2 regions of the Variovorax sp. OK605 genome follow, and region 2 is predicted to be linked to the other one. Evidence: riboswitches for the same ligand, from Rfam matches in the RefSeq annotation. Region 2 holds a riboswitch; the other holds the start of a gene.
What was found. Region 2 has a riboswitch for S-adenosylhomocysteine ahead of ahcY (adenosylhomocysteinase). Riboswitches for the same ligand answer to the same signal wherever they lie in the genome.

Region 1 (15,992 bases), on a different contig from region 2:
ATCTTCGACACGCTCAACGCCAAGGCCGCGCTGTTCGCGGTGGACGAGTACTTCGACAACAGCGGCAACCGCCTGCCGCTGATCATCAGCGGCACGGTGACCGACGCCTCGGGCCGCATCCTGAGCGGGCAGACCGTGACCGCCTTCTGGCACAGCGTGCGCCATGCGCAGCCGCTGGCCATCGGCCTGAACTGCGCGCTGGGCGCGGCGCTGATGCGCCCGTACATCCAGGAACTGGCGCGCGTGGCCGGCGACACCTTCATCAGCTGCTACCCGAACGCCGGCCTGCCCAATCCGATGAGCGACACCGGCTTCGACGAGACGCCCGACGTCACCTCGCGCCTGCTGCACGAGTTCGCGGCCGAGGGGCTGGTGAACATCGTGGGCGGCTGCTGCGGCACCACGCCGGACCACATCGCGGCCATCGGCCAGGCCGTGGCGCCGATGGCCGGGCGCGCGCTCGGCGGCAACAACGCCGGCTTCTACAAAGAAGCGGCGTAGGCGCGAGGTCGCGCTCGGTGCGTCGGCGCGCGGTTGCGCCCGATGCCTGGCCGCGCGGTCGTGCTCGATGCGTCATGGCGCGGTCGCACTCGATGCATGAACGCGCGGTCGCAATCGATGCATGAACGCGCGGTCGCAATCGATGCATGAACGCGCGGTCGCGCTGGTGGCCGATTGACAGGCTCTCGGCCCCCCGCCTACGCTGGAGCGCAAGGAGCCTCGCCATGAACACATTCGCCCTGCGCTGGATCGGTATCGGCGCGCTCGCCTTGGCCCTGCCGCTCGCGGCGCAGGCGCAGCAGGCCTTCACCCGCGGTGCCGTCAACCTGCGCGCCGGCCCCTCGGGCGACTACCCGCTGGTGGCCCGGCTCGCGCCCGGCCAGCCGGTGGACGTGGTCGGCTGCACCAGCGGCTACGGCTGGTGCGACGTGGTGCTGCCCGACGGCGGGCGCGGCTGGGTCTGGTCGCGCAACCTCGACTACGCCTACCAGGACCAGCGCGTGCCGCTGGCCACCTACGGCGCGGTGATCGGCGTGCCGATCGTCGCCTTCGCCATCGGCAGCTACTGGGCCGACTACTACCGCGACCGCCCCTGGTACGGCGACCGGCGCTGGTGGGGCAACCGGCCGCCGCCGCCCATGGCGGGCTGGCGTCCGCCGCCGCCGGTGCGCCCGGGCTGGCAACCGCGGCCCTGGCAACCCGGGCCGGGGTTCCGGCCGCCGGGCCCCGGGTTCCGACCGCCGCCCGCGCCGGGGTTCCGCCCGCCACCGGACCCGGGCTTCAGGCCGCCGCGGCCGCAGCCCGGTTTCCGTCCCGGCCCCGCACCGGGCATGCCGCATCCGCACCCGGGCGGCGGCGGGCGTCCGCGCGGCGGTGGTGGTGGTGGCGGGCATGGGGGCCACGGCGGCGGTGGTGGCCATGGGGGCGGCCACGGCGGTGGGCATGGCCGCTGAACCGGCTGCCCGCCCGGCCTAGATTCCGCCGGTCTTGACGCCGCAGGTCCCCGCGGCCTGCCGGTCGCGCGCGATCAGCGAGACGAAGCGCTGTGCGCCCAGCCCCAGCGGGCGCTCGCGCGACCACACCACGTCGACCCACAGGTCGAGCCCGTTGCTGAGGTTCTCGAACGGAATCTCGATCAGCGCGCCCGCCGCCACGTGCGGCTTGGCGAAGTTGCGCTGCAGCCAGCCCCAGCCCAGCCCGGCGGTGATCAGGCTCAGCGCGGCCAGCGCGTTGTCGGTGCGCCAGACGTGGCGCGCGAACACGAAGCGCGGGTCGCTGGTGGCCAGGTCGCGCCCGGCCACCACGATCTGCCGGGTGTTGGTCAGGTGGTCCTCGCGCAGCCGGCCGCCGTTGGTCGCCAGCACGGGGTGGTCGGGTGCGATGACGGCCACCATCAGGTCGCTGCCGACCTCCTGGAAGCCTTCGCGGCCATCCAGGCTCGGGCGCTCGAACACCAGCGCCAACTGGGCGCGGCCGCTGTGCAGCAGGTCCAGCGCGTCGGCCTGCGGCGCGGCCAGCACCTCGACCTGCAGCAGCGGGTGCTCGCGCGCCAGCTCGGCCAGCGGGCCGCTCCACGGCGCGGCCAGCAGCTCGGGCGCAATGGCCAGCGTGAGCCGGTCTTCCAGTCCCTGCGTGAGTGCCAGCGCCTGCACCTGCAGCTGCCGCAGCTGCGCCGCCAGCAGCCGGGCCTGCGGCTCCAGCGAACGCGCCGCGGGCGTGGGCTGGGGCTCGCGGCCGCTGCGGTCGAACAGCGGCAGGTCGAGCTCGGCCTCGAGGTTGGCGATGGCCATGCTGACGGCCGACGGCACCTTGCGCAAAGCCCGCGCCGCGGCCGAGAAGGAGCCGTGGTCGATCACGGCCAGGAAGACTTCGACGTTGTCGCTGGAGAAGGCCATGGCGGTCGATCTATCAATAAAACTGAAACAAGTTAACTTTTTATATCAGCAAGGGACACATAAAGTCCAGTCATCGCAGTCAACAACCAAAGAGAAGCGTCATGCAGGGCATTCAGCGTCGAATCGTTTACATCAGCCTTTATGAAGGCATCGCCATCGTCGCGGCCAGCGCCGGCCTGGCGCTGATGACGGACGCCGGCCTGGGCCATTCGGGCGTGCTGGCGGTGGGCGCGTCGGTCATCGCGGTGATCTGGAACCTGGTCTTCAATGCGCTGTTCGAGCGCTGGGAATCGCGCCAGGCCGTGCGCGGGCGCAGCGTGCGCCGCCGCATCGCCCACGCCATCGGTTTCGAGGGCGGGCTGATCGCCTTCCTGGTGCCCATGTTCGCCTGGGGCCTGGGCGTGTCGCTGTGGCAGGCGCTGGTGATGGACCTGGGCCTGGTGGTGTTCTTCCTGGTCTACACCTTCGTCTTCAACTGGGTCTTCGACCGCGTGTTCGGCCTGCCCGCCTCCGCCACGGGCGAAGCACAACCGGCATAAAAACCACGTAAGCCTGCGCTTACTTAACTGCCATTGCCGGTCGCTGCAGGCTTGCGTGCGCCGGCGGCGCGCATCGCCAGGGCGCCGTTCAGGCGCAGGCGCTCGGTGTCGTTGAACAGCGTCTCGCGCAGCCGGGCCTGCTCGGCCTCGGAGGCGCGCGCGTAGCGGTCGATCCGGGCGTTCCATTCCTGGTTCTGCTGGTCGAGCGCCGCGAGGTTGCTGGCCACTTCATGCCCGTAGACCTCGCTGCGCGCGGCAAAGCGCTCCTGCGGGCTCGCGCCGCGCGCGTCCAGCGCCTCGGTCTGGCGCATCACGTCGCCGTGCGCCACGGCCTCGCGGCGCACCTCGCGCTGCTCCGGCGAGAGCCAGGCCTGCTCGCTCTGCGCCAGCGCGGCGGTGCGCTGCTCGGGCGTGAGGGCGGTGTTGGCGAGCGCCTCCAGCTTTTCCGTCATGAAGCGGTCCTGCCGGATCTGGTCGCCGAACAGGCCTTCGATTTCCTCGGGCCTGAAGTACTGGCGGCGCAGCGCCTCGCGCGCCTCCAGGCTGCGGCGCAGCTGCGCGGGGTCGCCGGGCGCGGGCGGCGGCAGCGTCACCAGCGCCTCGTGCATGTCGACGTAGCGTTCCAGCAGCCCCAGGGCGCGCACGCGCCAGTCTTCGCGCAGGTGCCTGGCCAGCAGGGCGGGGGCGCGGGCCATGAGCGTGGCCTTGCTGTCGGCCTGGGCCTCGGAGAGCACCTGGTCGAAGATGGCGATAAGGCCGCTGCTCAGCAGCGCGTCCGGCGCGGCGGGTGCCGCGAGCGGCCGGGGTTCGGGGCTCGGCGCGGCGGCAGCTGCGGTGCCCTGTGTTTCCGGCATGGGGGCCGGAAGGTCGGCCACGTCGGAGCCGGCCGCCAGCCAGCCGCCGCCCACGGCGAGCAGCAGCGCGCCGCCCGCGGCCCACAGCGTCCAGCGCGTGCGAGATGCCAAGGCCAATGCGCTCAGAGCCCCGCGCTCTTCAGCCGCGCGGCCTGTTCCTTGAAGATCGCCGGCACCTTCTTCTCGTAGTACGGGAACTGGCTGCCGTAGGTGTTGCCGAGCACCTGGTTGACCTCGTCGAGGTGGTTCTGGCGGTAGTCGCCCAGGTGCGTGCCCAGGCGGGTGGTGCAGGTGGCGAGCAGGCCGTCGTTGGCCTCGCCGAAGAAGGCGAGGGTGCCCAGCGCCGACAGCGGCGCGTCGCTCAGGTCGAACAGGTTGAAGCCGGTCGACACGCCCGACCACGAGTAGTAGCGCACCCCGTTGACCAGCGCCGCGCCGCTCTTCACGTCGCACGAGGCGCCCGGCGCGGGCCGGCCCTGCGGAAAGCTGGCGTCGAAGGCCGCGCCGCCCGCGGTGGTCAGCGAGGCCAGCGCGTTCAGCGGCACCTCGGGCAGCTGGCCCGGGTCCTTGCCCGAGAGAAAGCCGATCACGCTCGTGAGCAGGCCCACGGCCTTCACCACCACGGTCTGGCCGATGCCGCCTTCGGGCAGCTTCGCCAGCAGATCGGCCACCTTCGAGCCGCCGTTGGCGCCGCCCACCGAGGTGACCGAGGCGACCATGTCGGGTGCCACGGCGGCCACGTAGCGCACCGTGGGCGCGCCCTGCGAATGGCCGATCAGGTTGAACTTGAGCGTGGGGTTCTTCTCCATCGCGCGGATGGTCTTGAGCTCCTGCAGCAGCTGCTCGCCGCGGATCTCGGAGGTGTTGGTGCCCGACATCTGGGCCACGTAGACCCGGGCACCCGCGCCGGCCAGCGCATCGGGAATGCCGTAGAAGTAGTCGACGCCCAGCAGGTTGTCGAAGCCGAGCAGGCCGTGGACCAGCACGATGGGGTATTTCGTCTTCGCCTCGCTGGACGTGGCGCGTGCCGTGACCAGTGTCGAGCTGCCGCTGGCGGCCGACCGGGCCGCGGGTGTCACCAGAGTCGCTGCGGCTGCCATTGCGCAGCAAAGAACCACGTTCCACGTCTTGGCCATTCGGCACTCCCTTTCGTCGCTTTCGCGTTGGTTAAAAAAACGAACGTTCGTTCGGAAACGGTGGCCGCATTCTGTGGATCGAGGCGGGAATGGAAACTGGGGTTTCCCCCCGGCAGGTTTCGAATCGCCCTAAAATGCGCGACTTCCCAAGGAGCGTTGCAGCGGTGGGCCTCACAGGCCCGCCGTCAGGCTTGGGGCGACAACGACGCTCGCCTGTTCGACTCTTCCGCAGGTGAGGCCATGTCCCAGATTTCCGCTCCAGCCACCCCAGATTCCTCTTCCGGCGCTCCCAGCGCTTTCGGCGCTTCCGGCGCCCAGGCCGCTCCGCCCCCCATGAAGCTCTCCGGTCTCGAACCGGTCGCCATCGGCGCGGGCACGCTGTTCGTCAACATCGGCGAGCGCACCAACGTCACCGGCTCCAAGGCCTTCGCGCGCATGGTCCTGAACGGCCAGTTCGAAGACGCCCTGGCCGTCGCGCGCCAGCAGGTGGAGAACGGCGCGCAGGTGATCGACATCAACATGGACGAGGCCATGCTCGACAGCAAGGCCGCCATGGTCCGCTTCCTGAACCTGATTGCCAGCGAGCCCGACATCGCGCGCGTGCCGGTGATGGTCGACAGCTCGAAGTGGGACGTCATCGAGGCCGGCCTGCGCTGCATCCAGGGCAAGGGCATCGTCAACTCCATCTCCATGAAGGAGGGCGTGGACAAGTTCAAGCACGAGGCCAAGCTGGTCAAGCGCTACGGCGCCGCCGCGGTGGTCATGGCTTTCGACGAGAAGGGCCAGGCCGACACCTACGCGCGCAAGGTCGAGATCTGCGAACGGGCCTACCGCATCCTGGTCGACGAGGTGGGCTTCCCGCCCGAAGACATCATCTTCGACCCGAACATCTTCGCCATCGCCACCGGCATCGAGGAGCACGACAACTACGCGGTCGACTTCATCAACGCCGTGCGCTGGATCAAGCAGAACCTGCCGGGCGCCAAGGTGTCGGGCGGCGTGAGCAACGTGAGCTTCAGCTTCCGCGGCAACGACCCGATGCGCGAGGCCATCCACACCGTGTTCCTGTACCACGCGATCCAGGCGGGCATGGACATGGGCATCGTCAACGCCGGCATGGTCGGTGTGTACGACGACCTGGAGCCCACGCTGCGCGAGCGCGTGGAAGACGTGGTGCTCAACCGCCGGCCCGACGCGGGCGAGCGCCTGGTCGAAGTGGCCGAGACCGCCAAGAGCGGCGCGAAAGACGAGAGCAAGCGCCTCGAGTGGCGTGGCACGCCGGACAACCCGGTGCACGTCAACCAGCGCCTGTCGCACGCCATGGTGCACGGCATCACCGACTTCATCGTCGAGGACACCGAAGAGGCCTACCAGCAGATCCTGGCCAAGGGCGGCCGCCCGCTGCACGTGATCGAAGGCCCGCTCATGGACGGCATGAACATCGTGGGCGACCTGTTCGGCGCCGGCAAGATGTTCCTGCCGCAGGTGGTCAAGTCGGCGCGCGTCATGAAGTCGGCCGTGGCCCACCTGCTGCCCTACATCGAGGAAGAAAAGCTGCGCGACGAGGCCGCGGGGCGCGATGTGCGCACCAAGGGCAAGATCATCATCGCCACCGTGAAGGGCGACGTGCACGACATCGGCAAGAACATCGTCACCGTCGTGCTCCAGTGCAACAACTTCGAAGTGGTGAACATGGGCGTGATGGTCCCGTGCCACGAGATCCTGGCGCGTGCCAAGGTCGAGGGCGCGGACATCGTGGGCCTGAGCGGCCTGATCACGCCGAGCCTGGAAGAAATGCAGTACGTGGCCGGCGAGATGCAACGCGACGACCATTTCCGCATCAAGAAGATCCCGCTCATGATCGGCGGCGCCACCACCAGCCGCGTGCACACGGCCGTGAAGATCGCGCCGCACTACGAAGGCCCCGTGGTCTACGTGCCCGACGCCTCGCGCAGCGTGAGCGTGGCGCAGAGCCTGCTCTCCGACCAGGCCGCCACGTACATCGACGAGATCAACGCCGACTACGACAAGGTGCGCACGCAGCACGCCAACAAGAAGCAGGTGCCGCTGTGGCCGCTGGCCAAGGCGCGCGCCAACAAGACCCCGGTCGACTTCGCGAGCCACCTGCCGCCGGTGCCCAAGTTCATCGGCCGGCGCCTGTTCAAGAACTTCGACCTCACGGAGCTGGCCAAGTACATCGACTGGGGCCCGTTCTTCCAGACCTGGGACCTGGCGGGCCCGTTCCCAGCCATCCTGAAGGACGAGATCGTCGGCACCGAGGCCGTGCGCGTGTACGCCGACGGCCAGCGCATGCTCAAGCGCCTCATCGAAGGGCGCTGGCTCAGCGCCAGCGGCGTGATCGGCTTCTGGCCGGCCAACACCGTGAACGACGACGACATCGAGCTGTACACCGACGAAAGCCGCAGCGAAGTGGCGCTCACCTGGTACGGCATGCGCCAGCAGACCGAGAAGCAGCAGATCGACGGCGTGATGCGCCCGAGCCGCTGCCTGTCGGACTTCGTCGCGCCCAAGGACAGCGGCCTGAAGGACTACGTGGGCATGTTCGCCGTCACGGCCGGGCTGGGCGTCGAGAAGAAGGAGAAGTACTTCATCGACGACCTCGACGACTACTCGGCCATCATGCTCAAGGCCCTGGCCGACCGGCTGGCCGAGGCCTTTGCCGAGGCGATGCACCACCGCGTGCGCACCGACCTGTGGGGCTACGCGCCCGAGGAAGGCCTGAGCAACGACGACATGATCGCGGAGAAATACCGCGGCATCCGCCCGGCGCCGGGCTACCCGGCCTGCCCCGACCACAGCGTGAAGGGCCCGATGTTCGACCTTCTGGGTTGCGCGGACATTGGCATGACCCTGACGGAAAGCCTCGCTATGATGCCCGCCGCCAGCGTCAGTGGTTTCTACCTGGGTCACCCCGATGCGACGTACTTCAACGTCGGCAAGATCGGGCACGACCAGCTGCAGGACCAGGCCGCGCGGCGCAAGCAGAGCGAAGCCGAGCTCGAGCGCCTGCTGGCACCGAACCTTTGAACCTGCCGGCCGGCGTGGCCGACCGGCCCCGGGAGTTGTTATTCAGAAGCTGATGTTTGCAGCCGCGCACTACGCGGCATTGGCGGTCTTTGTCTTCAGCTGCTGGGGTTTCGGCCGCGCCCTGCTGGGCCGCCTGGCGCCGCCGCCGCGCCGCGACGCCGCGCTGGAGGCGGCCATGGCCGTGTCGCTGGGCGTGGGCTTTTTCATCTGCGCGTTCCAGGCGCTCGCCATCTTCGGCGCCTTCAAGACCGCCGCGACCGTGACGGTGGTCGTGGCGGGCTTCGTGGCCGCGGCGGTGCAGCTGCCGTCGTGGCTGCGCGAGCGGCGCGAGCTGCGTGCCATGCGCGCGAACGAGGTTGCCGTGCCGTGGCGCTACGTCGAGCGCGTCGCGATGATCGCGCTGGCCCTGGTGGCGCTGCCCGCGCTGGTCGCCCCGCTGGCCCCGCCCATCGCCTTCGACGAGCTCATGTACCACCTGCCCTACGCGCGCCAGGTGGCGCAGCAGGGCTCGCTGGGCATCCACGAGTGGCTGCGCTACCCCTGGTTCCCGTACAACTACAACCTGCTCTACGCCGCCGCGCTGCAGGTGGGCGACGACGTGCTGCCGCACTTCCTCAATGCGCTGGCGGGCGCGCTGTCGGTGGTGATGGTCTACCGCCTGGGCGTGCTGCACGCCAGCCGGCTCACGGGCTGCATCGGCGCGGCCATCTGGCTGGGGCTGGGCGACTACTCCAACGCGCTGATCGACATGGGCGTGGCGCTGTTCGTGCTGTCGGCCTGCGTGGCGCTGTGGTGGTGGCGCGAATCGGAGCCGGGCGAACCGGGCAAGGCCGGCAAAGTCGGCAAGGGGATTCATGGCGGCATGCACTGGCTCGGCGTGGCCGGCTTCTGCCTCGGCCTGGCCGCGGGCTCGAAGTACCAGGCGCTGATCTTCCTGCCGCTGGTGACGCTGTTCGTCATCCGCCACGAGCGCCGGGTCAAGGCCTGGGCGCTGGTGTTCGCCTGCTTCCTGCTCCCGTGCATCTACTGGTACGCGCGCAACGCCATCATGACCGGCGACCCGTTCAACCCGATCGGCGCGCGCGTGTTCGGCTTCACCGAGTGGACGCCGGCCGACTACGTGCAGCAGGTGGCCGACGTGCGCGTGCACGCCGAGCTGCCCAACGCGCTGATCTGGGCCGTGTTCTTCGCGCCGTTCAGCGTGCTGTGGAAGCGCTCGGCCGCGGTGCGCGCCGCCGGCTGGTTCTGCCTGTACTCGGTGGTCGTGTGGGTCGTGACCTCGCGCTACCCGCGCTACCTCACGGCCTCGTTCCCGCTGCTGGCGGCCATCGCGGCCATCGGCTGGCAGGTGCTGTTCGGCTGGGCCGCGGCCGGCGTGCGCCGCATGAGCGGGAACAAGCCCGCGTCCGATGCCGCAACCTCTGCAGCCTCCGCTACAGCCACTGTGGCCACCGGCGCCATGAGCCGCGACACCGCGCGCTCCGGCGCCCGCGCGGGCGACTGGGTGCTCGTGCTGCTGCTGGCCGTGCTGGCCGCCGTGGCGGTGCGCCAGACCGCGGTGAAGGTCGCCATGGTCTCGACCACGCCCGAGGCGCGCGAGGCCGTGCTGCGCCAGCATGTGCCGGGCTATGCCGTCATGGACTACCTGCGCCACAACGCCACCGGCCGCGTCTATCAGATTGCCTTGAACGAGGCCATCTACTACGGCCCCAACCCGATCTGGGGCGACACGCTCGGCCCCTGGCGCTACACCGATTTCGGCGCGCTGTCGGGCGGCGACCTGGCGCGCAAGCTCGGCGGCCTGGGCTTCACCGCCATCGTGCTGCCGAACGCGGTGGTGCCGGTGTTCAGCGCGCGTGTCGACTTCGACAGGTACTTCGCGGTGCAGTACGAGAAAGACGGCAGCCGGGTCTACCGTATCCTTCCCGCCGCAGCACCATGACCGACACCGAAGCCCTTGCCGTCCGCGACCGCCGCAGCGCCTTGCGCATTGCCGCCGTCATCCCTTGCTACAACGAAGCGCTGGCCATCGCCCAGGTGGTGGCCGGCTTCCGTGCCGCGCTGCCCGAGGCGCAGATCCACGTCTTCGACAACAACTCCAGCGACGACACCGCCGCCGTCGCGCGCGCGGCCGGCGCCACCGTCACGCACGTGGCGCTGCGCGGCAAGGGCAACGTGGTGCGGCGCATGTTCGCCGACGTGGAGGCCGACGTGTACGTGATGGTCGACGGCGACGCCACCTACGACGCCGGTGCCGCGCGCCGGCTCATCGACCGGCTGGTAGGCGACAACCTCGACATGGTGGTGGGCAACCGCGTGGACGACGGCCACGACGCGCTCACCTACCGCGCCGGCCACCGGCTGGGCAACCGCATGCTCACCGGCGCCGTGGCGCAGCTGTTCGGCGGCGCGCTCACCGACATGCTCTCGGGCTACCGCGTGTTCTCGCGGCGCTATGCCAAGTCGTTTCCCGCGCTGTCGCGCGGCTTCGAGACCGAGACCGAACTCACCGTGCACGCGCTCGAACTGCGCATGCCCTACGCCGAGGAAAGCACGGCCTACAGCACGCGGCCCGAAGGCTCGGTCAGCAAGCTGTCGACCTACCGCGACGGCTGGCGCATCCTGAAGACCATCTGCAAGCTGTTCGTGAGCGAGCGGCCGCTGCAGTTCTTCTCGACCATCGCGGGGGTGCTGGTGCTGCTGTCGATCGCGCTGGTGGTGCCGCTGTTCATGACCTACATGCACACCGGCCTGGTGCCCCGGCTCCCCACGGCGGTGCTGGCCACGGGCGCGATGCTGGGCGCGATGCTGTCCTTCGTGTGCGGCATCGTCATGCACACCGTCACGCTGGGGCGCCAGGAGGCCAAGCGCCTGCGCTACCTCGCCATTCCGGGCGTGCGCGAGCGGGCTTCGTCCGCCGCGCCATGAAGATCGGGCGCGAGTTCCTGTCGTTCGCCGTGGTCGGCGTGATCGGGCTCGTGGTCGACGTGGTGGTGCTGTACCTGCTGGCGCCGCTGCTGGGCTGGTACGTGGCGCGGGTGGTGTCGTTCCTGGCGGCGGCCACCACCACCTGGGCCTTCAACCGGCGCTACACCTTCGCGGCGAGTGCAGCGAGCGCGGCGGCCGGCCGCTCCGTCTGGCGTGAATACCTGGGCTACCTGGCCACCATGGCCGGCGGCGCGGTGCTCAACTACGGCGCCTATGTGCTGACCCTGCACTGGGTCGAGGGGCGCTGGGCGGCTGCCCTCGGCGTGGCCGTGGGCAGCGTGGCGGGCATGAGCGTCAACTTCCTGTCGGCGCGCTACCTGGTCTTTCGCTCGCACCGCGGCGGCTGAGCGCCGCAGTGCCCGGCCGGCGCTCAGTGCGCGCCGGACACCACCACCGGAATCTCGGTCGCGGGCGGCGTGTTGCGGCTGCGGCCCGAGCGCACGATGCCGTCGATCATCACCATGCCCACGCCCGGCAGGTCGCCCAGCTGCACGCTTTCGAGCAGGCCCTTGGCGGGCGAATGCTGCGCACGGTCCATGAAGACGAAGTCGGCGTCTCGGCCCACTTCGATCAGGCCGCAGTTGAGTTTGCGGATGCGCGCCGTGTTGCCCGTGGCAAAGCAGAACACCTGTTCGGCCGGAATGTTGGCGAAGGCCGAGATGAAGGCCACCATGCGCAGGATGCCCAGCGGCTGCACGCCGGAGCCTGCGGGGCCGTCCGTGCCCAGGATGACCCGGTGGGGGCACTTCAGTTCGATCGCGGCCCTTGCCGCCGCGATGGCCACCTTCTCGTTGCCGTTGTGCACGATCTCGATCGCGCGCGTGCTCTTCTCGCACAGCTCGCACACATGCGCCTCGGGCAGCGAGGTGTGGCCGCCGTTGATGTGGCCGATGACGTCGGCATCGGCCTCCAGCACCGTGTCCTTGTCGATGTAGCCCGAGCCCGGCACCGACGGCCCGCCCGTGTGGATCGTGCTCTGAATGCCGTACTTGCGCGCCCAGGCGACCATTTCCTTGGCCTCGTAGCCCGCCTTGACCGTGCCCAGGCCCACTTCGCCCAGCAGGCCCACGCCGGCTTCGGCGAGTTCCTTGAAGTCGTTCTCGACCATGCCCTTTTCGATCACGGGCGCGCCGGCCAGCACCTTCACGCCGTTGGGGCGGAAGTTGTCGAACGAGCGCTGCGCCGTGATGGCCAGCGCCTTCAGTCCGACGATGTCCTTCGGGCGGCCGGGCAGGTGCACCTCGCCGGCGGAGATCATGGTGGTCACGCCGCCGTGCATGGTGGAGTCGATCCAGCCGAGCTGGCCCTGGCGCGGCGTCCAGTCGCCGAACACCGGGTGCACGTGGCTGTCGATCAGCCCGGGCGCCACGCAGGTCTTGCGCGCGTCGATGACGGTCTGCGCGCCTTCGAGGTCGCAGTCCTTTTCCTTGCCGACCGCGACGATCAGCCCGTCGTTCACCACGATGGTGTCCGCGTCCAGGATGGGCTTGTCGATGTCGCCCGAGAGCAGCAGCCCTATGTTCTTGATGACGACCTTGCCCGACTTGCCGCCGGCTGCGATTTCTGCCATTTCGATGTGTCCTCGTGGGGTGGTGTGTTGTCTTGTGGCTCGTCCGCGCGCACCGTGCGCAGCAGCGTCTCGATCACGAAATCTTCCCAGTGCGTGATCGCCTCCGGCGACTCCAGCGGCTCACCCAGGAAGGCGGTGAGCGTGTGCCGGTTGGAGGTGTAGAAATAACCCGTGGACGCGATCAGCAGGTAGATGTCGCGCGCCACCAGATCCTTGCGGAACAGCCCCTGCGCGGCGCCGCTGGCAAGGATCTCCTCGATGATGGCCACCGCGCGCGACGAGTATTCGCGGGCGCGCAGCGACTTCGAAATGTGCCGGCCCTTGTGCAGGTTCTCGGTGTTCAGCAGCGTGACGAATTCGGGGTTCTTGCGGTAGTAGCCCAGCACGAAGCGAATGACTTCGGTGAGCGCCTCCACCGGCCGCGACACGTCCAGCGCGATGGCGGCCTCGGCGTCGTCCATGCGCTTGTAGATGCCTTCGAGCACCGCAATGAAGAGGCCTTCCTTGCTGCCGAAGTAGTAATAGATCATGCGGTCGTACGACTTGGCGGCCTTGGAGATCTTCTCCACGCTGCCGCCGTCGTAGCCGTACCTGGCGAACACCTTGGTCGCCGATTTGAGGATGCTGTCGCGCGTGGCCTGGGCGGCCGCCTCGCGCACGCCGGTGCGGCGCTGAGGCTTGGGCTTGGCGGCGGTGCGGCTGTCGGCCATCGTGCGCGCGACGTCCTGCTTACTTCTCGGCGAAGGCGCGCTCGACGACGAAGTCGCCCGGCGTCGAGGTGTTGCCTTCCTTGAAGCCGCGCTTTTCCAGGATGTGCTTCAGGTCGACCAGCAGGCCGGGACTGCCGCACAGCATGACGCGGTCTTCCTCGACGTTCAGCGGCGGCAGGCCGAGGTCGTCGGTGAGCTTGTTGCTCTCGATCAGGTCGGTGATGCGGCCCTGGTTGCGGAATTCCTCGCGCGTGACCGTGGGGTAGTACAGCAGCTGCTTCTCGATCATCTCGCCCAGCACTTCGTGCTTGGGCAGGTGGTCGGTCACGAGGTCGTGGTAGGCCAGCTCGTCGACCTGGCGCACGCCGTGCACCAGGATGACCTGCTCGAACTTCTCGTAGGTGTCCGGGTCACGGATGATGCTCATGAACGGTGCGAGGCCGGTGCCCGTGCCGAACAGGTACAGGCGCTTGGCCGGCAGCGTGTAGTCGATCAGCAGCGTGCCGGTCGGCTTGCGGCCCACGATCACGGTGTCGCCCACCTGGATGTGCTGCAGCTTCGAGGTCAGCGGGCCTTCTTCCACCTTGATGCTCAGGAACTCGAGATGCTCCTCGTAGTTCGGGCTCACGATGCTGTACGCGCGCAGCAGGGGCTTGTTGTTGACCTTCAGGCCGATCATCGTGAAATGACCGTTCGAGAAGCGCAGCGCGGGGTCGCGCGTGGTGGTGAAGGTGAACAGGCGGTCGGTCCAGTGGTGGACGCTCAGGACGCGTTCTTCGCTGAATGCACTCATACGGAACTCAAGAGTAGGTTGGAAACAAGGGGGGCTGGCTGAGCCGGCATGCACGCCCTTGGGGCATGAAACGTCGGCCGGCTGCGAACCCTCCATTGTCGTTGGTCGGAAAAACCCCGATGAACATCGCGAGAAAACACCATTGCAAGCATCGGGCCCGTTTGCTACATTGATCTCGAATGTAGTGAACGCAACATGAAAGTGTAGGGAATGCTACACAAACGGAAGTCGGTGCACAAGCGCTCGCACGGCACGTTTGTTGCAAAGAAAAAAGACAAAGACCCCCGCACCGGATTCGCTCCTCACACATGCCTGACACGCCCCACGAGATCGCCCCGATGACTGAACACACCAAGACAGATGGCCTCCCCGGCATCGACATGCCCGTGCTGGCCGACGCCAGCACCTTCGGCAAGGCGCCGCCGCGCAACGACCGCATGAGCACGGCCAAGGTCGAGTGCAACGCCTGCCCGGTTCTGTGCCAGATCTCCGACGGGCGCACCGGCGCATGCGACCGCTACGCCAACCGCGAAGGCGTGCTGGTGCGCGTCGACCCGGTGGTGCTGCTGCGCCGCACGATCGAGAGCGAGGCGCCGGCGCTGGTGGCCTTCGACCGTCCCGGCGCCGAGCCCGCCACGGCCGAGGCCGTCGCCAATGCGCCCGACTGGAACGGCGACCTGCTGCACGCCGACGAGGTGTTCGTCACCGGCGTGGGCTCCTCCACCACCTACCCCGACTACAAGCCCGCCCCCTTCATCGTGGCCTCCAAGGCCAAGGGCGTGGACATGGTCACGGTGGTGACCGAAGGCATCTTCAGCTACTGCAGCTTCAAGGTGAAGATCGACACCGACCGCTTCCTCGGCTCCGAGCAGGCCAACGTGCGCTACCGCGGCGAGGTGGTGGGCCACGTCACCACGGCCGAGTACGGCTCGCAGATGCTCTCGCTGGGCGGCGTGCACCACCTCACCGGCGGCAGCAAGAAGGAAGGCCGCATGACGGCCGAGCTGATGCAGCTGCTGGGCAACAAGAAGGCGGTGGAGTGCACCATCGACGGCGGCTCCACCCTCGTGATCCAGGCCGGCAAGGCGCCCATCGTCAACGGCGTGGAAGAGCAGCGCATGCGCGTGGGCTGCGGCTCCGCGGCGGTCGGCATCTTCGCGCGCCAGTTCGCGGGCGTGGCCGACGAGGTGGTGGTGGTCGACGACCACATCACCGGCGTGCTCACCGAGCACCAGGCCGGCCGCTGCCTCGACATGCCGCCCTCGGGCATCCACATGCTGGGTCGCAAGTCGACGCCCGGGCGCTACTTCCAGGTGGCCAACCCCGGCAACGGCTGGGGCGGCACCGACATCGCCGATCCGCTGTCCATCATCGAAGGCTGGGAAGAGGGCGTGGCCCGCCCCGGCCTGCGCCTGCTCATGACCTCGACCACCGGCGAGCACGCACAGTGGTACGTGCTCGACGACGCGCTGCAGCCCGTGGAGCAGCCGATGCCCGCCGAGGTGAGGCGCATCGTGGAGCGCATCGGCGAGAACTGCGAACCATCGCTGTGCACCGTGCTGTTCCTCGGTGGTGCGGGCGGCAGCCTGCGCGCCGGCGTCACCGAGAACCCGGTGCTGCTCACGCGTGCCATCAAGCGCGCGCTGGTCAACGTCACCTGCGGCGGCGCGCCGGCCTATGTGTGGCCCGGCGGCGGCATCACCGTGATGGCCGACGTCATGCGCATGCCCGACAACAGCTTCGGCACCGTGCCCACGCCGGCCATCGTCGCGCCCATCGAGTTCAGCATGCGGCGCGACGACTACGCCGCGCTCGGCGGCCACATGGAGCACATCTTCCCGCTCGAGCAGGCGCTCGCGCGCGGCGCGTGGCAGGAAGACGGCGCACCGCTCGCGCGCCAATGGCTGGCGATGGACGACGCCAACCCGTGGCCGCTCGGCCACACCCCCATGCTGGGC
Region 2 (15,992 bases):
GCCACCGCCTTCGTGCGCGGCAACTCGGAAGCTCGCAACGCCCTCTTCTCGCGCGCCGGCCGCACCGTGACGGCCGAGGCCACGCAGGAAAACCAGCTCAAGAAGCTCAGCGCCCGCTGGATTCCCGACGGCGACGGCGGCTTCAAGCGCTTTGTCATCGAACGCACGCCCACCGGCTTTGCCGGCGTGACCGAGCGTGACGCGCTCACGCCGGGCACGCGCCTGGCAAGCGGCACCATCCGCACCTCGCTGTTCGCCGCCACCGACGACTCGCGCATTCCCGACGCGGTGGCCAGCCAGCTGGCCGACATCTTCGCGGGCGACGTCGACGTGCGCGCCCTGCGCAAGGGCGACCGCTTCGCCGTGGTCTACGAGACCTTCGAAGCCGACGGACAGGCGCTGCGCAGCGGCCGCGTGCTCTCGGCCGAGTTCGAGAACAACGGCAGGATCCACCAGGCCGTCTGGTTCCAGCCTCCGGGCGCGGGCCAGAAGGGCAGCTACTACCGCCCGAGCGGCGACAGCCTGCGCAAGGCCTACCTGGCGACGCCGGTCGAGTTCTCGCGCGTGTCCAGCGGCTTCGCGATGCGCATGCACCCGATCCTGAACAGCTGGCGCCAGCACAACGGCATCGACTACGCGGCCCCCACGGGCACGTCGGTGCGCACGGTCGGCGACGGCACGGTCGACTTTGCCGGCACGCAGAACGGCTACGGCAACATCATCATCATCAACCACCGCAACAACCAGCAGACGGCGTATGCGCACCTGAGCCGCATCGACGTCAAGGCCGGCCAGAGCGTGAGCCAGGGCCAGGCCATCGGCGCGGTGGGCTCCACCGGCTGGGCGACCGGCCCGCACCTGCACTTCGAATTCCGCGTAGGCGGCGTCTACCAGGACCCGGCTTCCATCGCGCAAGAAGGCGGCGCACCGATCACCGCGGCCCTGCGCCCGGCGTTCGAACGCATCGCCGTGGGCGCGCGCACCGAGCTGGCGGCTGCCTTCTCGGTGGTGCAGGCCAGCGCCGACTGATCCGGTCGCGCAGCCCGCTTCTCTAGAGTTGATCCGGAGATGGCTGCCGACCTTTTCATCGGCCTGATGTCGGGCACCTCGCTCGACGGCGTGGACGGCGTGCTCGCCGATTTCTCCGACGGCCGCATCGCGGTGAAGTCCTACGCCACGGCGCAATTTCCCGTGGCGCTGCGCGCCGAGCTGCTGGCGCTGAACACCCCGGGCGACAACGAACTGCACCGCGCGGCACTGGCCGGCAACGGGCTGGCCCGCGCCTACGCCGGCGTCGTCGAGCAGTTGCTGGCGGACAGCGGCACCGCCGCCAGCACCGTCGCCGCCATCGGCGCGCACGGCCAGACGGTGCGCCACCGGCCGCTCGAGTTCGACGAGGTCGGCTACACGCTCCAGCTCAACAACCCCTCGCTGCTCGCCGAGCTGACCGGCATCGACGTGGTCGGCGACTTCCGCAGCCGCGACCTCGCGGCCGGCGGCCAGGGCGCGCCGCTGGTGCCGGCCTTCCACAGCGCGCTGTTCGCCCGCCCCGGCGAAACCGTGGCCGTGCTGAACATCGGCGGCATCTCCAACCTGAGCCTGCTGCCGCCCGCCAACGCGACCGAAGGCGCCATCGTGCTCGGCTTCGACTGCGGCCCCGGCAACGCGCTGATGGACCACTGGTGCCAGACCTACCAGGGCCAGCCCTTCGACCGCGGCGGCCAGTGGGCGGCCAGCGGGCAGGTGCTGCCCGAACTGCTCGCCCGGCTGCTGGCAGACCCGTACTTTGCGAAGGCACCGCCCAAGAGCACCGGCCGCGACCTGTTCAACCCGACGTGGCTGGCCGCGCAACTCGGCACCACGGCGATGGACCCGGCCGACGTCCAGGCCACGCTGACCGAATTGACCGCTCACGCCTGTGCAGCGGACGTGTCACGCTACGGAAAAGATAGCAAATTGCTGATCGTCTGCGGTGGCGGCGCGTTGAACGACCACCTGCTGGGCCGGCTGCGCGCCCTGCTGCCCGGCGTGACCGTGGCGGCATCGGACGCGCACGGCCTGCCGCCGCAGCAGGTCGAAGCCGCGGCCTTCGCCTGGCTGGCCCGCGCCACCGTGCGGCGCGAGGCGGGCAACCTCGCCAGCGTGACCGGCGCGCGCGGCGCGCGGGTGCTGGGCGCGATCTACCCCGCCTGAGCGTCCGCGGTCAGCCCTGGCCGGAAACTTCCGGCTGCGCGGGACGCGGCGCCCGCACTTCCGACGGCAGATGCCAGAAGATGAGCGCCGAAGCCACTGTGATCAACCCCATGCTGGCAAAAGTGGCCTGGAAGGCGTCCAGCGTGTGCGCGGGCGAGTCGGTACCGAAGATGCCGTTGTAGCCCGCCAGCACCGCGCCCGCGGCGGCCACACCCAGGCTCATGGCCAGCATCTGCACCATCGACAGCAGGCTGTTGCCGCTGCTGGCCATGCTGCCGTCCAGGTCCTTCAGCGTGATGGTGTTCATGGCCGTGAACTGCAGTGAATTGACCGCGCCGAAGGCCAGCAGCTGCACCACGTGCAGCGCCATCGGCTGGCCCGGCGCCGTGAGGCCGAAGCTGGCCATGGTGCAGCCCACCAGGATGGTGTTGACCACCAGCACGCGGCGGTAGCCGTGGCGCGTGATGAGCGGCGTGGCCACGCGCTTCATGGCCATGCCGGCCATCGCGATCGGCAGCATCATCAGCCCGGCACGCACCGGCGAATAGCCCATCGACACCTGCAGCAGCAGCGGCACCAGGAACGGCATGCAGCTGCTGCCCAGGCGCGAGAACAGGTTGCCGATCAGCCCGATGCTGAGCGTGGGCACGTGGAAGAGCGAGGGCGCGAACAGCGGCTCGGGCGTGCGCGAGGCGCGCAGCCAGTAGGTGACGATGCTGGCGAAGCCGAAGATCAGCAGGACCATGACCCCGCCTTGGCGCAGGCCCACGCCGTCGAGCGACAGCGAAATCGCGACCATGCCGAAGGCCAGCATGGCGTAGCCGACGCTGTCGAAGCGCTTCTGCACCGCGCCGCGCAGGTCGGGCATGTACTTGAGCGTGGCAAGGCAGCCCAGCAGGCCGACGGGCACGTTGATCAGGAAGATCCAGTGCCAGGAGGCGTACTGCACCAGCCAGCCGCCCAGTGTGGGGCCCAGCAAGGGCCCGATGAGGCCCGGAATGGCCACGAAGCTCATCGCCTGCAGGAACTCCCCGCGCGGCACCGTGCGCAGCAGCGCCAGGCGCCCCACGGGCAGCAGCAGCGCGCCGCCCAGCCCCTGCACCACCCGCGCGGCCACCAGCTGGCCCAGGCCGTGCGACAGCGCGCAGAGCACCGAGCCGGCGGCGAACAGCACGATGGCGCAGAAGAAGATGCGCCGCGTGCCGAAGCGGTCGGCGATCCAGCCCGAGGCGGGGATCAGCATCGCCATGGTCAGCGCGTAGGCCACCACCACCGATTGCATGCGCAGCGGGCTCTCGCCCAGGCTCGCGGCCATCGCCGGCAGCGCGGTGTTGATGATGGTGGCGTCGAGCGTCTGCATGAAGAAGCCGACGGCGACCAGCCACAGCAGGCTCTTGCGAACGGGATCGACGGGGGTTTCAGCCTCTGAGGTCATGGGCAGGCGGGGAAGATCGGAAAGAGGAGAAACAGAAACTGGAGCGGAAACGAAAAAGCCGCCCGGAGGCGGCTTTCTGGGGAGGCTGGGTCAGCAGCATCCAGGCATCAGGCCGAGAAGCTCGATCCGCAGCCGCAGGTGCTGGTGGCGTTCGGGTTCTTGATGACGAATTGGGCGCCCTGCAGGTCTTCCTTGTAGTCGATCTCGGCGCCGACCAGGTACTGGTAGCTCATGGCGTCGATCAGCAGCGACACACCGTTCTTGGTCATGGTGGTGTCGTCTTCGTTGGTGATTTCATCGAAGGTGAAACCGTACTGGAAGCCCGAGCAACCGCCACCTTGCACGAACACGCGCAGCTTGAGGTCGGGATTGCCTTCTTCGGCGATCAAGTCGGCCACCTTGGCTGCCGCACTGTCGGTGAAGACGATGGGCTCTGGCATCTGGGTCTGGATGTTTTCGGCTACGGCGCTCATGGGGTAATCACTCCTTGGGGCCGTACATGCGGCCAATGGAACCAATGCTACTGCAATGCCGCAATTTCGGCAGGCGGGGTGTGGCGTGCACCCCAACGCAAGTGGGGTCGGATGCGACCTCGGCAACGAAAAAGCAATCCGAAGGCGGCCTTGCAATGAAAAAGGCAGCCCGAAGGCGGCCCTGCAATGAAAAAGCCGCCCGAGGGCGGCTTCGTGTTCGCAGTGAACAGATCAGCGCTTGCTGAACTGCTTGCGGCGACGGGCGGAGTGCAGACCGACCTTCTTACGTTCGACTTCACGCGCATCGCGCGTCACAAAGCCGGCTTGGCTCAGCACGGGCTTGAGCGTTGCGTCGTAGTCGATCAGGGCACGGGTGATGCCGTGGCGCGTGGCGCCAGCTTGACCCGATTCGCCGCCGCCGTTCACGTTGACCATCACGTCGAAAGCTTCGAGGTTGTTGGTCAGCGCCAGGGGCTGCTTCGCGATCATGATCGAGGTTTCACGGCCGAAGAACGCTTGGATGTCCTTGCCGTTGACCGTGATCTTGCCGGTGCCTTTTTTCAGAAACACGCGGGCGACGCTGGATTTGCGACGGCCGGTGCCATTGTTCCATTCACCAATCATTCTCAAGGCTCCTTACAGTTCCAGCACTTTGGGCTGTTGGGCGGTATGCGGGTGCTCAGCGCCACCGTACACCTTGAGTTTCTTGATCATCGCGTAACCGAGCGGGCCCTTGGGCAGCATGCCCTTGACAGCCTTTTCCAGGGCGCGGCCCGGGTGCTTGGATTGCATGTCGCGGAAGTTCGTCGCCGTGATACCGCCCGGGTAGCCCGAGTGACGGTAGTACACCTTGTCGATCGACTTGGCGCCGGTGACGCGCAGTTGCGCGGCGTTGATGATGACGATGAAGTCACCGGTATCGACGTGAGGCGTATAAATGGCCTTGTGTTTGCCGCGCAAACGGAGAGCAACTTCGCTGGCTACTCGTCCGAGGACCTTGTCGGTCGCGTCAATCACAAACCACTCGTGCGTCACGTCAGCGGGCTTGGCGCTGAACGTTTTGGTCATGAGTTTTTCTCTTTGAAGAGGGTTTGGCGAGCCCTTTTCCACGGTCGGCGTTCCTCTGGTGGGAATCTCTTAGGTGGTTTGAAGTCTTCGCCGCGGGGCTACAAAAACGCTGCGAAGCCCGCGATTATATAAAGAATGGCCTTGTGCTGGCAAATGCGCATATGCAGGGCCCAACACCGTTACCATCCTCCCCCTATGTTCAGTTACCGCCACGCGTTCCATGCCGGCAACCACGCCGACGTGCTCAAGCACACGGTGCTGATTGCCACGCTCGAGCACATGCTCGAAAAAGAAGCCGCCCTCACGGTGGTCGACACCCACGCCGGCGCCGGCCTGTACCGCCTGGATGGCGACTACGCCGGCACCAGCGGCGAAGCGGCCGAAGGCATCCTGCGCCTTCTTTCAGGCAAGAAAACACCCGGCACGCCCGCCCCTGCTGCGAAGTCCGCTACCAAAAAAGTAGCGCCCGAAGCCGAAGCTCCGGTCGCCGACGCCATTGCGCGCTACCTGGAAGTGATTCACGACTTCAACCCCAACGGCGGCGCCCGCGTCTACCCCGGCTCGCCGTTCATCGTGCAGCACCTGCTGCGCGACCACGACAAGCTCAAGCTGTTCGAGCTGCACCCGACCGACGGCCGCACGCTGAGCGCCAACATCGCCCAGCTCGAGGCCGGCCGCCAGATCGCCGTGCTGAACGAAGACGGCTTCGGCAGCGCCACCAAGTTCCTGCCGCCGCCCTCGCGCCGCGCGCTGGTGCTGATGGACCCGAGCTACGAAATGAAGACCGACTACGGCCGCGTGCTCGACTTCGCGGCCGAGGCGCTCAAGCGCTTCGCCACGGGCACCTACGCGGTCTGGTATCCGATCATTCCGCGCCCCGAGGCGCACGACCTGCCGCGCCGCCTGAAGACGATGGCGACCAAGGCCGGCAAGTCGTGGCTGCACGCCACGCTGACGGTCAAATCGAGCAAGATCACCAAGGACGCTGCCTCTGGCGCCACGCAGCGCCCGGGCCTGCCGGCCAGCGGCATGTTCCTGATCAACCCGCCCTACACGCTGAAACCGCTGCTCGCGGCCGCGCTGCCGCAGCTGGTGGAGCGTCTGGGCCAGGACCGCAACGCCGCCTTCTCGCTCGAATCGGGCGGCTGAGCCTCCGGGCCCGAGCCCCGCCGGGCTGGCGGGCTTACTTGCGCCGACGGGCCGGCACGACCGCCTTGCGCCGCGCCGGAACCTGCGCCCTGGCGCGCTGCTTCGGCTCGGCGGCCGCCACCGGCGCCTGCGCATCGCTCGCTTCCACCGGCAAGCCGCCGCAACGCATGCCGTCGCGGTCAACCACCGTCAGCGCCACCTGCTTGATGCCCAGCCCGGTCAGGCCGATGCGGTCGGCCGCCGCGCGGCTCAGGTCGATCACGCGGCCCAGCGCATAGGGGCCGCGGTCGTTGATGCGCACCAGCACCTCGCTGCCGTTGACGAGGCTGCGAACGCACACGCGCGTGTTGAAAGGCAGTGTCTTGTGGGCCGCCGTCATGGCGGTCATGTCGAAGCGCTCGCCGCTGGCGGTCTTGCGCTGGTGAAACTGGATGCCGTACCACGACGCGCCGCCGCGCTCGAACACCTCGCGCGGGCCGTCGTCGCCGGGCACGCCGTCGTCCGGCGTCAATTCACCGGAGCCGGACACGGCGAGGTCATAGCGCACCGAGGGCACGCTGGAGCGCGGCGCGGCGCCCGGCGGCACCGCGATGGCGCGCGGCAGCGGCTGCAGCTTGCTGCCGTCGCTGGCCGGCGGCATGGCGCAGCCTGCGAGCGCGCAAGCCGCCGCGACAAGGGCCAGGCGAAGCCCCCCGCGCAGCGAACCCGCCGCCAGCGCCGCGCGCCGCCCTCTCAATCCAGGCGCTCCAGCACGGCCAGCGTGGCCGCCGACTGGTTCATCGTGTAGAAGTGCAGCGCCGGGGCGCCGCCTTCCTGCAGCCGCGCGCACAGCTCGGTGACCACGTCGAGGCCGAAGGCCTTGATCGACGCCGTGTCGTCGCCGAAGCCCTGCAGCCGCAGGCGGATCCAGCGCGGGATCTCGGCGCCGCAGGCGTCCGAGAAGCGCATGAGCTGCGTCGAGCTCGTGATGGGCATGATGCCCGGCACGATCGGCGTGTCGAGCCCCAGCTTGCGCGCGTCGTCGACGAAGCGGAAGTAGGCTTCGGCGCTGAAGAAATACTGCGTGATCGCAGAGTCGGCACCCGCCTTCACCTTGGCGGCGAAGGCCTGCAGGTCGGCTTCGGGCGAGCGGGCCTGAGGGTGGATCTCGGGGTAGCAGGCCACCTCGATGTGAAAGTCGCGGCCGGTCTCTTCACGGATGAAGGCGACCAGGTCGCTCGCATACAGGAACTCGCCGCCGATGCCATAGCCGCTCGGCAGGTCGCCGCGCAGCGCCACCAGGCGCTTCACGCCCATGGCCTTGAGTTCGGCGAGCTGCTCGCGCACCGTGGCGCGCGTGGCGCCAATGCACGAGAAGTGGCTGGCCGCGTCCACGCCTTCGGACAGGATCTCCTGCACCGCGCCGAAGGTGCCCTGGTGCGTGGAGCCACCCGCGCCATAGGTGACCGAGCAGAACTGCGGCTTGCGCACGTACAGCTGCTGGCGCGCGGCGCGCAGCTTGACCGCGCCTTCGGGCGTCTTGGTCGGGAAGAATTCGAAACTCAGCGGAAGGCGCACCTGCGTCTCCTCAGGAAGCGTCGTTCGCCCGGTCGGCACGAACGGCGTGAATGAAAAACTCGCGGTTGCCGTCGCCCCCGGCGATCGGGCTGTCGAACCAGCGCAGCACTTTCAGCTCGAGCGCCGCGCAGGCGTCGTGCAGGCGCTTCTCGACCACCGCATACATGGTCTCGTCGCGCACGATGCCGCCCTTGCCGACCTGGCCGGGCTGCAGTTCGAACTGCGGCTTGACCAGCATCAGCAACTGGCCGTCGTCGGCCAGGAACTCCACGACCGCCGGCAGCACCAGCGTGAGCGAGATGAACGACAGGTCGCCCACGATCAGGTCGAAGCGCGGGGCAGAAGACTCCCCTGCGCCTTCTTCCGGCTCGCCTTCGTCGCCCTCTTCAGGCTCCTCGGCGAGGTCATCGGCCGACAGCGCCCGCGCATTGACGCCTTCGATGGCGACCACGCGCGCGTCCTCGCGCAACTTCGCATGCAGCTGCCCGTGGCCGACGTCGACGCCCACCACCTTGGCGGCACCGCGCTGCAGCAGGCAATCGGTGAAGCCGCCGGTCGACTGGCCCACGTCGAGGCACAGCTTGCCGGCCGGGTCCACGCCGCTCACCGCCAGCGCGCCTTCGAGCTTGAGCCCGCCGCGCGAGACGTAGCGCGCCTCGGCCGCGTCGTCGAGCTCGAGCTCCGCGGATTCGGGCACCTCGTCCTTGTTCTTGACGACCGAGCGCCAGGCGTCGCTCGTGCCCGCGTCGCGCCAGCGCATGCCGCCGGCAATGAGCCGCACGGCCTGCGAACGCGACGCGGCCAGGCCGCGCTCTACCAACAGTTGATCGGCGCGCATGCGCGGATCAGTAGCGGTACGTGTCCGGCTTGTAAGGGCCGTTCTTGCTCACGCCGATGTAGGCGGCCTGCGAGTCGGTCAGCTCGGTCAGCATGGCGCCGACCTTCTTCAGGTGCAGGCGCGCGACCTTTTCGTCCAGGTGCTTGGGCAGCACGTAGACCTTGCCGGCCTGGTAGGCGTCGGGCTTGGTGAACAGCTCGATCTGGGCGATGGTCTGGTTGGCGAACGACGACGACATCACGAAGCTCGGGTGGCCCGTGCCGCAGCCCAGGTTCACCAGGCGGCCCTTGGCCAGCAGGATGATCTTCTTGCCGTCCGGGAAGGTGATGTGGTCGACCTGCGGCTTGATCTCTTCCCATTCGTACTTCTCGATCGACGCGACGTCGATCTCGTTGTCGAAGTGGCCGATGTTGCAGACGATCGCCTGGTCCTTCATCTTGGCCATGGTGTCGTGCGTGATGACGTCCTTGTTGCCGGTGGTCGTCACGAAGATGTCGGCCTTGTCGGCGGCGTACTCCATCGTCACGACCTTGTAGCCTTCCATGGCGGCCTGCAGGGCGTTGATGGGGTCGATTTCAGTGACCCACACCTGGGCGCTCAGTGCGCGCAGTGCCTGTGCCGAGCCCTTGCCCACGTCGCCGTAGCCGGCCACCAGTGCCACCTTGCCAGCGATCATCACGTCGGTTGCGCGCTTGATGCCGTCGACCAGCGACTCGCGGCAGCCGTACAGGTTGTCGAACTTGCTCTTGGTGACCGAGTCGTTCACGTTGATGGCGCGGAACAGCAGCGTGCCCTTGGCCGACATTTCGTTCAGGCGGTGCACGCCGGTGGTCGTCTCTTCGGTCACGCCGATGATTTCGGCCGACTTGCGGGTGTACCAGCTGTCATCGACAGCCAGCTTGGCCTTGATGGCCGCGAACAGGATGCGTTCTTCTTCGCTGGTCGGGTTGGCGAGCACGCCCAGGTCCTTCTCTGCGCGCTGGCCCAGGTGCATCAGCAGCGTGGCATCGCCGCCGTCGTCCAGGATCATGTTCGGGCCTTCGCCCTTGGAACCCTTGGGGCCGAAGTCGAAGATGGCGTGGGTGTAGTCCCAGTAGTCCTTCAGCGACTCGCCCTTGATGGCGAACACCGGCGTGCCCTTTTCGGCGATGGCGGCGGCGGCGTGGTCCTGCGTGGAGAAGATGTTGCACGAGGCCCAGCGCACGTCGGCGCCCAGGGCTTGCAGCGTCTCGATCAGCACGGCCGTCTGGATGGTCATGTGCAGCGAGCCCGTGATGCGCGCGCCCTTGAGCGCCTGGCCCTTGGAGAACTCTTCACGGATGGCCATCAGGCCGGGCATCTCGGTTTCGGCGATGCGGATTTCCTTGCGGCCCCAGGCGGCGAGGGAGAGGTCGGCAATCGCCTGGTTGGCGGTCGAAACGGGGTTGGGCTTGAGAACAGCGCTCATGAGGACTCCAAAACTGGTTTGAAAGATGCCACTGCGTACGGGGAAGGACTCACCGCGAGAACAGCGGGTGAGCGTGGTTGCGATGTGGTCCGAGCCTCACGCCTGATGGCGCTGCAACGCTCCTCGGAACCGCGGATTGTAGACGCGGCGGCAGGCGCAGCCAATCCGGGGGATTTGCGCCCCCGGGCAGGCTGACATTCGCCACCCTGCGGGTTCAAGACACCTCTTTTTACGATTTCCCCAGGGTTCGGTTCAGCAGCCAGCCGGCTTTCTGCCGAGCCCCTCGTACAAGAAAGAGGGCTCACATGAGGATGACGAGATATCTCACGGGTTGCGGTCTGGCGGCCTTGCTGGCGGCCTGCGGCGGCGGGGGCGGGGGTGAAGGCGCGGGCGGCGGCCTGCCGCTGGCGAGCGGCAGCGGCAATGCCGCGCCGAACACGCAAGCCGCGGCGCCGGCGCCCGCACTGGTCAAGGCCAAGGCAGCACAGGGCACCCAAGGCACCCAGGACATCGCCGACGCGCGCAACGGCACCTACCGCGTCTACGCGGCCAACGGCACGCAGCAGCAGTTGACGGTCGACTTCGACGCCGGCAGCTACACGATGACGGACAGCCCCAACCTGCCCGAGTCGGGCACGTTCGGCGAGGACTTCACCGAGCCCGGCACCTACGTGTTCGCCAGCGGCCGCATCACGACCGCGGCCAACACCTCGCGCTTTCGGGTCACGGCGGACGCCATCGTGGGCGCCTTCCCGTTCGCCACGGCGTATGCGAGCCCCGTCGCCTACGCCGCGCAGCCCTTCGTGGCGGCCCGCGAGTTCGTCGCCACCGCGGCGCTGCTGGACGGCACCTACAACCGCTTCAGCGTCACGCGCAGCCCGGGCAACGCGCAGGACTCCGCGATACTGTCGATGCGCCTGTCGGGCAGCGGCACCGTGCTCGAGATCTGCAACGACGCGGTGATCTACAAGATCGACCTCTGCCCCGCGGCCTCGAAGCGCACCTACGCGGTCGCGTCCGGCACCGACGACACCTGGGTCGGGACCAACGTGGCCAACGCCGGCGATGTCGCGAACTTCCGCATGGCGCGCATCGGCGGGCAAAACGTGTACCTGGCCGGCGGCGTCAGCACCGCGCCGGCCGTGCAGTTCATGCGCATCGGCCTGCCCGAGTCTTCGAGCTGGCCCGCCACGCGCGGCGTCGGCGCATCGACCACGGGCAGCTGGGGCAGCAACCTGATCGACAGCGCGAACTCGGTGCGCACGAGCACCGGCACGGACGGCACCTACGCCAGCCTGGCGATGCCGGTGGGCGGCACCTTCGCGCTGCAGCCCGAAGGCATCCGGGGCGTCAACAGCGGCGGCACGAGCCGGTACTTCGCGATGCAGGGCGGCGCGCTGTCGGTGCTCGTGGGCTCGCGCAACCCGAACACGCAGGGCTACCTGCAGCTCAACCTGATCGACACCGGCGCGGCACCCGACGCGCGCAACGGCCGCTACAAGGTCTACGCCAGCAACGGCACGCGCCAGGCGCTGGCGCTGAACCTGGACAGCAAGCGCTACGAGATGACCGACGAGACCGGCACGGCCGCCTCGGGCAGCTTCTCCGAGGACGCGGCCGAAGCCGGCAGCTTCGTGTTCGACAGCGCGCGGATCGCCAGCCCCGTGAACACGGCGCGCTTCCGCCTGGCCGCGGACACGGTGGTCGGCTCGTTCCCGTTCGCGGTGGCGCAGGTCACGCCGGTGAGCTACGGCGTGCGGCCCTTCGTGGCATCGCGCGCGCTGGTGAAGACGCAGGCGGCGCTGGACGGCGTCTACAACCGGCTGGGCGTCAACCTGACGGCCGCGGGCGGCGACTCGTCGATCACGCAGATCCAGGTCGCCAGCGGCGGCACCGCGCTCTACCTGTGCAACAACAGCACGATCTACCGCATCGACACCTGCCCCGCGGCCACGCTGCTGACCTACACGGTGTCGCCCGGCGCCAGCGTCGACACCTGGAACATCGTGAACGTGAGCAACCCGGCGGACCGCGGCAGCTTCGCGATCGCGCGCGTGGGCAACGAGAACGTCTACCTCTCGGCCGGCATCGTGCCGTCGACGCCCACGACGTCGGTGTTCCGGATCGGCCTGGCGGAGCGCGCCACCTGGCCCGCCGTCACGGCGCGCGGCGGCGCCACCAACGGCAGCTGGGGCGGCACGGCCATCGACGCGTCGGGCTATGCACGCACGCAGGTGCTCCCGGGCGGTGCCACCGGCACGTTCGGCGCCACGCTGGGCTCCATGGGCGCGGTCGGCCCGGTCAACATGCGCGCGGCGTCGTTCGGCACCGCCTTCCATTTCGCGAGCCAGGGCAGCAAGCTCTTCGCGATGGTCGGCTCGCGCAACCCGGCCACGGCGGGCGCGCTCGAGATCGGGCTGATCGACTGACGGGCTGAGAGGCTGAGAGGCTGACAAAGCGGCGCCTTGCCTGAAAAGGGCCGCATGCCGCACCGCCCGGCCTGCGGCCCTTGCTCATTCCGCCGTAAGTCGGCCGCGGGCACGATTGGCCGGCGCGACGTACATTGGCCGCACCTCCACCAGCCTCCCCACGCCGCCATGCCGACCCTCTCGTTCCGCGCCTCCAGCGCACTGCTTGCCGCCACCGCCCTGTGCCTGGGCGCCGCCCTCCCCGGCATTGCCGCGGCCCAAGGCGCCGACACCGTGCGCATCCGCGGCACCATCGTGCGCGTCGATGCCAGCACCCTCGTGGTCCAGGACCGCGGCGGCGAAGTCGTCTCGCTCGCGCGGCCGGCCGGCATGCCGGTCTCGGAGGTCTATCGCATCAAGCTGTCCGACATCAAGCGCGGCAGCTTCATCGGCACCGCCGCCATGCCGCAGCCCGACGGCACGCAGAAGGCGCTCGAGGTGGTGGTGTTCCCCGAGGCCGCGCGCGGCACCGGCGAAGGCCACCGGCCGTGGGACCTGATGCCCGACAGCACCATGACCAACGCCACGGTCGCCGACCTGGCCTCCGCGCCGAAGTCGGTGCGCGGCGGGCAGCAGCTGCGGCTGACCTACAAGGGCGGCGAGAAGACCGTCATCGTGCCGCCCGACGTGCCGGTGGTCACCTTCCGCCCCGGCACCGACGCGCTGCTGGTGCCCGGCGCCAAGGTGATGATCAGCGCGCAGGAAAAGAACGGCACGCCCACCGCGCTGCGCGTGACGGCCGGGCGCGACGGCTTCGCGCCGCCGATGTAAGGCGAAAGCAGGCAAGCCCGGCCTCCAAGGGAAATCCCGCAGGCATTTTTGTCGCGGCGGCAAGCCCCGGGCGCGCCTGTGCGCGTATCGTGGCGAGGGACTTTGCCGCCCGGCCGGTCCCAGCCACCCACCCGTTCACCCGACACAGGAGATTCCGCACCATGGCCACTGCCAAGAAAGCCGCCGCCAAGAAGACCACCTCCAGCAGCAGTAGCACCAGCAGCACCGCCAGCGAGAAGAAGGCGATGCCGGACGCCGCGGACATGCTCAATCCGCTGAAGGGCATGGCCGACCGGCTGCAGAACCTCAACCTGACCGGCGGCGCCGGCAAGCTGCTGGACAGCGGGCGCAAGGACCTGCAGGCGCTGATGCAAGCCAACGAGAAGTCCTACCAGGGGCTGCAGGCCGTGGTGCAGCGGCAGACCGAGATGATCAAGACCGCCATCGGCGAGTGGCAGACGGCCGCCAAGGGCATGCCCGGCAAGGACCCCAAGGAAAACCTGTCCAAGCTCGACGAGCTCGGCCGCCAGTCGTTCCAGCGCGCCGTCGACGACATCAAGGAGCTGGCCAACCTGGCCGCCAAGTCGCAGGCCGATGCCTTCGACGTGGTGCGCCAGCGCATCCAGGCCAACGTCGACGAAGTCACCAAGATGCTGCAGCGCAAGTGAGCCGGAGCTTTCTGGCATGAGCGCCGCCGCGCCACGCGTCGAGCGGCGCACGCGCGCCAACGGCATCGAGCTCGCCTGGGACAGCTTCGGCGACCCGGGCGCGCCGCCGATGCTGCTTGTCATGGGCCTGGGCGCCCAGATGGTCGCGTGGGACGACGCGTTCTGCGCCCGCCTCGCCGAGGCCGGCGGGCTGCGCGTGATCCGTTTCGACAACCGCGACATCGGCCACTCGACCTACCTCACGCACCTGGGCGTGCCCGACATCCAGGCGCTGATGCTGGACGCCATGGCCGGCCGGGCGCTGCAGGTGCCCTACACCCTGCGCGACATGGCCGCCGACTGCGTCGGGCTGCTCGACGCGCTGGGCATTGCGCGCGCGCACGTCGTGGGCGCCTCGATGGGCGGCGCCATCGGGCAGGAGCTGTGCATTCACCATGCGCACCGGCTGCTGTCGTTCACCAGCATCATGTCGACCACCGGCGCGCCGGGCCTGCCACCGCCCACGCCGGAAGCCATGGCCATGCTGTTCTCGCCGTCGCCCACGAATTTCGAGGCCTACCTGCCGCACTACGCCAAGGTGTGGCGCGTGCTGCGCGGCCCGTCGGCCTTTCCGCTCGACGAGGCGCGCGACACCGAAAGAGCGCAGCTCGTCTTCCTGCGCGGCCTCAATCCGCCCGGCGTGGCGCGCCAGCTCGCGGCCATCCTGGCCTCGGGCAACCGCGGGCCCGCGCTGCGCGGCGTGCGCGTGCCCACGCTGGTGATCCACGGCGACGCCGATCCGCTGGTGCCGGTGGCCTGCGGCGTCGACGTGGCCGATGCCATTCCGGGGGCGACGCTGTTGCGCATTCCGCGCATGGGGCATGCGCTGCCGGTGTCGATGTGGCCGCAGATCGTCGAGGCGATCGCGGGGCACGCGGGTCGGCATCCGGACGCCTGAACCCTCGCCTGCAGCCGTCCGGCTGCAGCTGTCCGGCTGCTTCCGTTCGGTCGCTTATTCGATCAGCGCGCGCCGCACGTCTTCCTGCAGGCTGCGCAGGTGATCGCGCATCGCCGTGCGGGCGCGCTCCGCGTCCCGCGCACGCAGCGCGCGAATGATCTCGCCGTGCTCGTCGTGGTTCTCCGGCTGCCTGTGCAGCGGGCTGTGCAGGCGGAACAGCCGCGCGTTGACGCGCAGTTCCTCCACCAGCCGCGGAAACACCACGTTGCCGCTGGCCGTGGCGATCAGCAGGTGGAAGCGGTCGTCGAAGTGCCAGTGCTCGGTCTCGCTGTGCTCGCCGCCGCCGAGCGCGGCGATGTCGGCCTCGAGCGCATCGATCTCGGCGTCGGTGATCTTGCCGACGGCCAGCGCGATGGCTTCGCCCTCGATCACCTCGCGCGCGCGCATGCAGTCGAAGTACTCCTTGGTGCCCAGCGCGCGCACGGCGTAGGAACGCGCGTCGCGCCGCACCAGCAGCCCTTCGCCCGCCAGCCGCACGAGCGCCTCGCGCATCGGCGTGCGCGAAATGCGCAGGTCTTCCGCCAGCCGCGCTTCCTGCAGCGGGCTGCCGGGCGAGATCTGGCGGTCGAGGATGAGCGTGCGCAGCCGCTCGTAGGCCTGCTCGGCCAGGCTGGCCGAGCGCACCTCCAGGGGTGCGATCGTGATGGTGGCGGGCTGCGTGGGGCTGGGAAGGCTGGGCATGCGGAGAATGGCGTGGGCCACAAGGGCGGGTGAGCTTATCAGGGCCGCATGGCGGCGCGGCCCGGCGGCTTCAGAGCCATTTGTCCAGCGGATTGCCGTCGTTCGGCGCACGCGGACGCAGGCACGGAAGGAACTGGCCCGAGCCCGGCTCGGCCAGGAATTCGCCGTCTTCCCACACCACGCGCCCGCGCGACACGGTGATGCCCGGCCAGGCGCGCAACGCCATGCCTTCGTACGGCGTGTAGTC

Region 1: linked by a shared signal. The riboswitch ahead of metH (methionine synthase) and the one ahead of ahcY (adenosylhomocysteinase) in region 2 are both predicted to bind S-adenosylhomocysteine.

The regions. Positions count from the first base shown of each region.
Region 1 is NZ_FOWL01000004.1:588,126-604,117, reverse strand. Features, by position in the region: gene BM013_RS14215 (homocysteine S-methyltransferase family protein) at 1-501, shown strand, start outside; gene BM013_RS14210 (SH3 domain-containing protein) at 726-1,454, shown strand; gene BM013_RS14205 (LysR family transcriptional regulator) at 1,473-2,396, opposite strand; gene BM013_RS14200 (PACE efflux transporter) at 2,498-2,935, shown strand; gene BM013_RS14195 (lipase secretion chaperone) at 2,959-3,900, opposite strand; gene BM013_RS14190 (esterase/lipase family protein) at 3,912-4,868, opposite strand; S-adenosyl-L-homocysteine riboswitch at 5,068-5,143, shown strand; gene metH (methionine synthase) at 5,166-7,973, shown strand; gene BM013_RS14180 (ArnT family glycosyltransferase) at 8,026-9,915, shown strand; gene BM013_RS14175 (glycosyltransferase) at 9,912-10,901, shown strand; gene BM013_RS14170 (GtrA family protein) at 10,898-11,308, shown strand; gene BM013_RS14165 (amidohydrolase family protein) at 11,332-12,531, opposite strand; gene BM013_RS14160 (TetR/AcrR family transcriptional regulator) at 12,477-13,241, opposite strand; gene BM013_RS14155 (ferredoxin--NADP reductase) at 13,261-14,034, opposite strand; gene BM013_RS14150 (6-hydroxynicotinate reductase) at 14,373-15,992, shown strand, end outside.
Region 2 is NZ_FOWL01000010.1:175,440-191,431, forward strand. Features, by position in the region: gene BM013_RS25715 (peptidoglycan DD-metalloendopeptidase family protein) at 1-1,029, shown strand, start outside; gene BM013_RS25720 (anhydro-N-acetylmuramic acid kinase) at 1,069-2,193, shown strand; gene mdtD (multidrug transporter subunit MdtD) at 2,204-3,628, opposite strand; gene erpA (iron-sulfur cluster insertion protein ErpA) at 3,736-4,101, opposite strand; gene rpsI (30S ribosomal protein S9) at 4,333-4,725, opposite strand; gene rplM (50S ribosomal protein L13) at 4,738-5,169, opposite strand; gene BM013_RS25745 (23S rRNA (adenine(2030)-N(6))-methyltransferase RlmJ) at 5,365-6,318, shown strand; gene BM013_RS25750 (septal ring lytic transglycosylase RlpA family protein) at 6,353-6,958, opposite strand; gene metF (methylenetetrahydrofolate reductase [NAD(P)H]) at 7,051-7,875, opposite strand; gene BM013_RS25760 (TlyA family RNA methyltransferase) at 7,886-8,713, opposite strand; gene ahcY (adenosylhomocysteinase) at 8,721-10,160, opposite strand; S-adenosyl-L-homocysteine riboswitch at 10,223-10,291, opposite strand; gene BM013_RS25770 (hypothetical protein) at 10,466-12,589, shown strand; gene BM013_RS25775 (hypothetical protein) at 12,758-13,399, shown strand; gene phaP (TIGR01841 family phasin) at 13,561-14,067, shown strand; gene BM013_RS25785 (alpha/beta fold hydrolase) at 14,084-15,004, shown strand; gene BM013_RS25790 (GntR family transcriptional regulator) at 15,059-15,745, opposite strand; gene hydA (dihydropyrimidinase) at 15,816-15,992, opposite strand, start outside.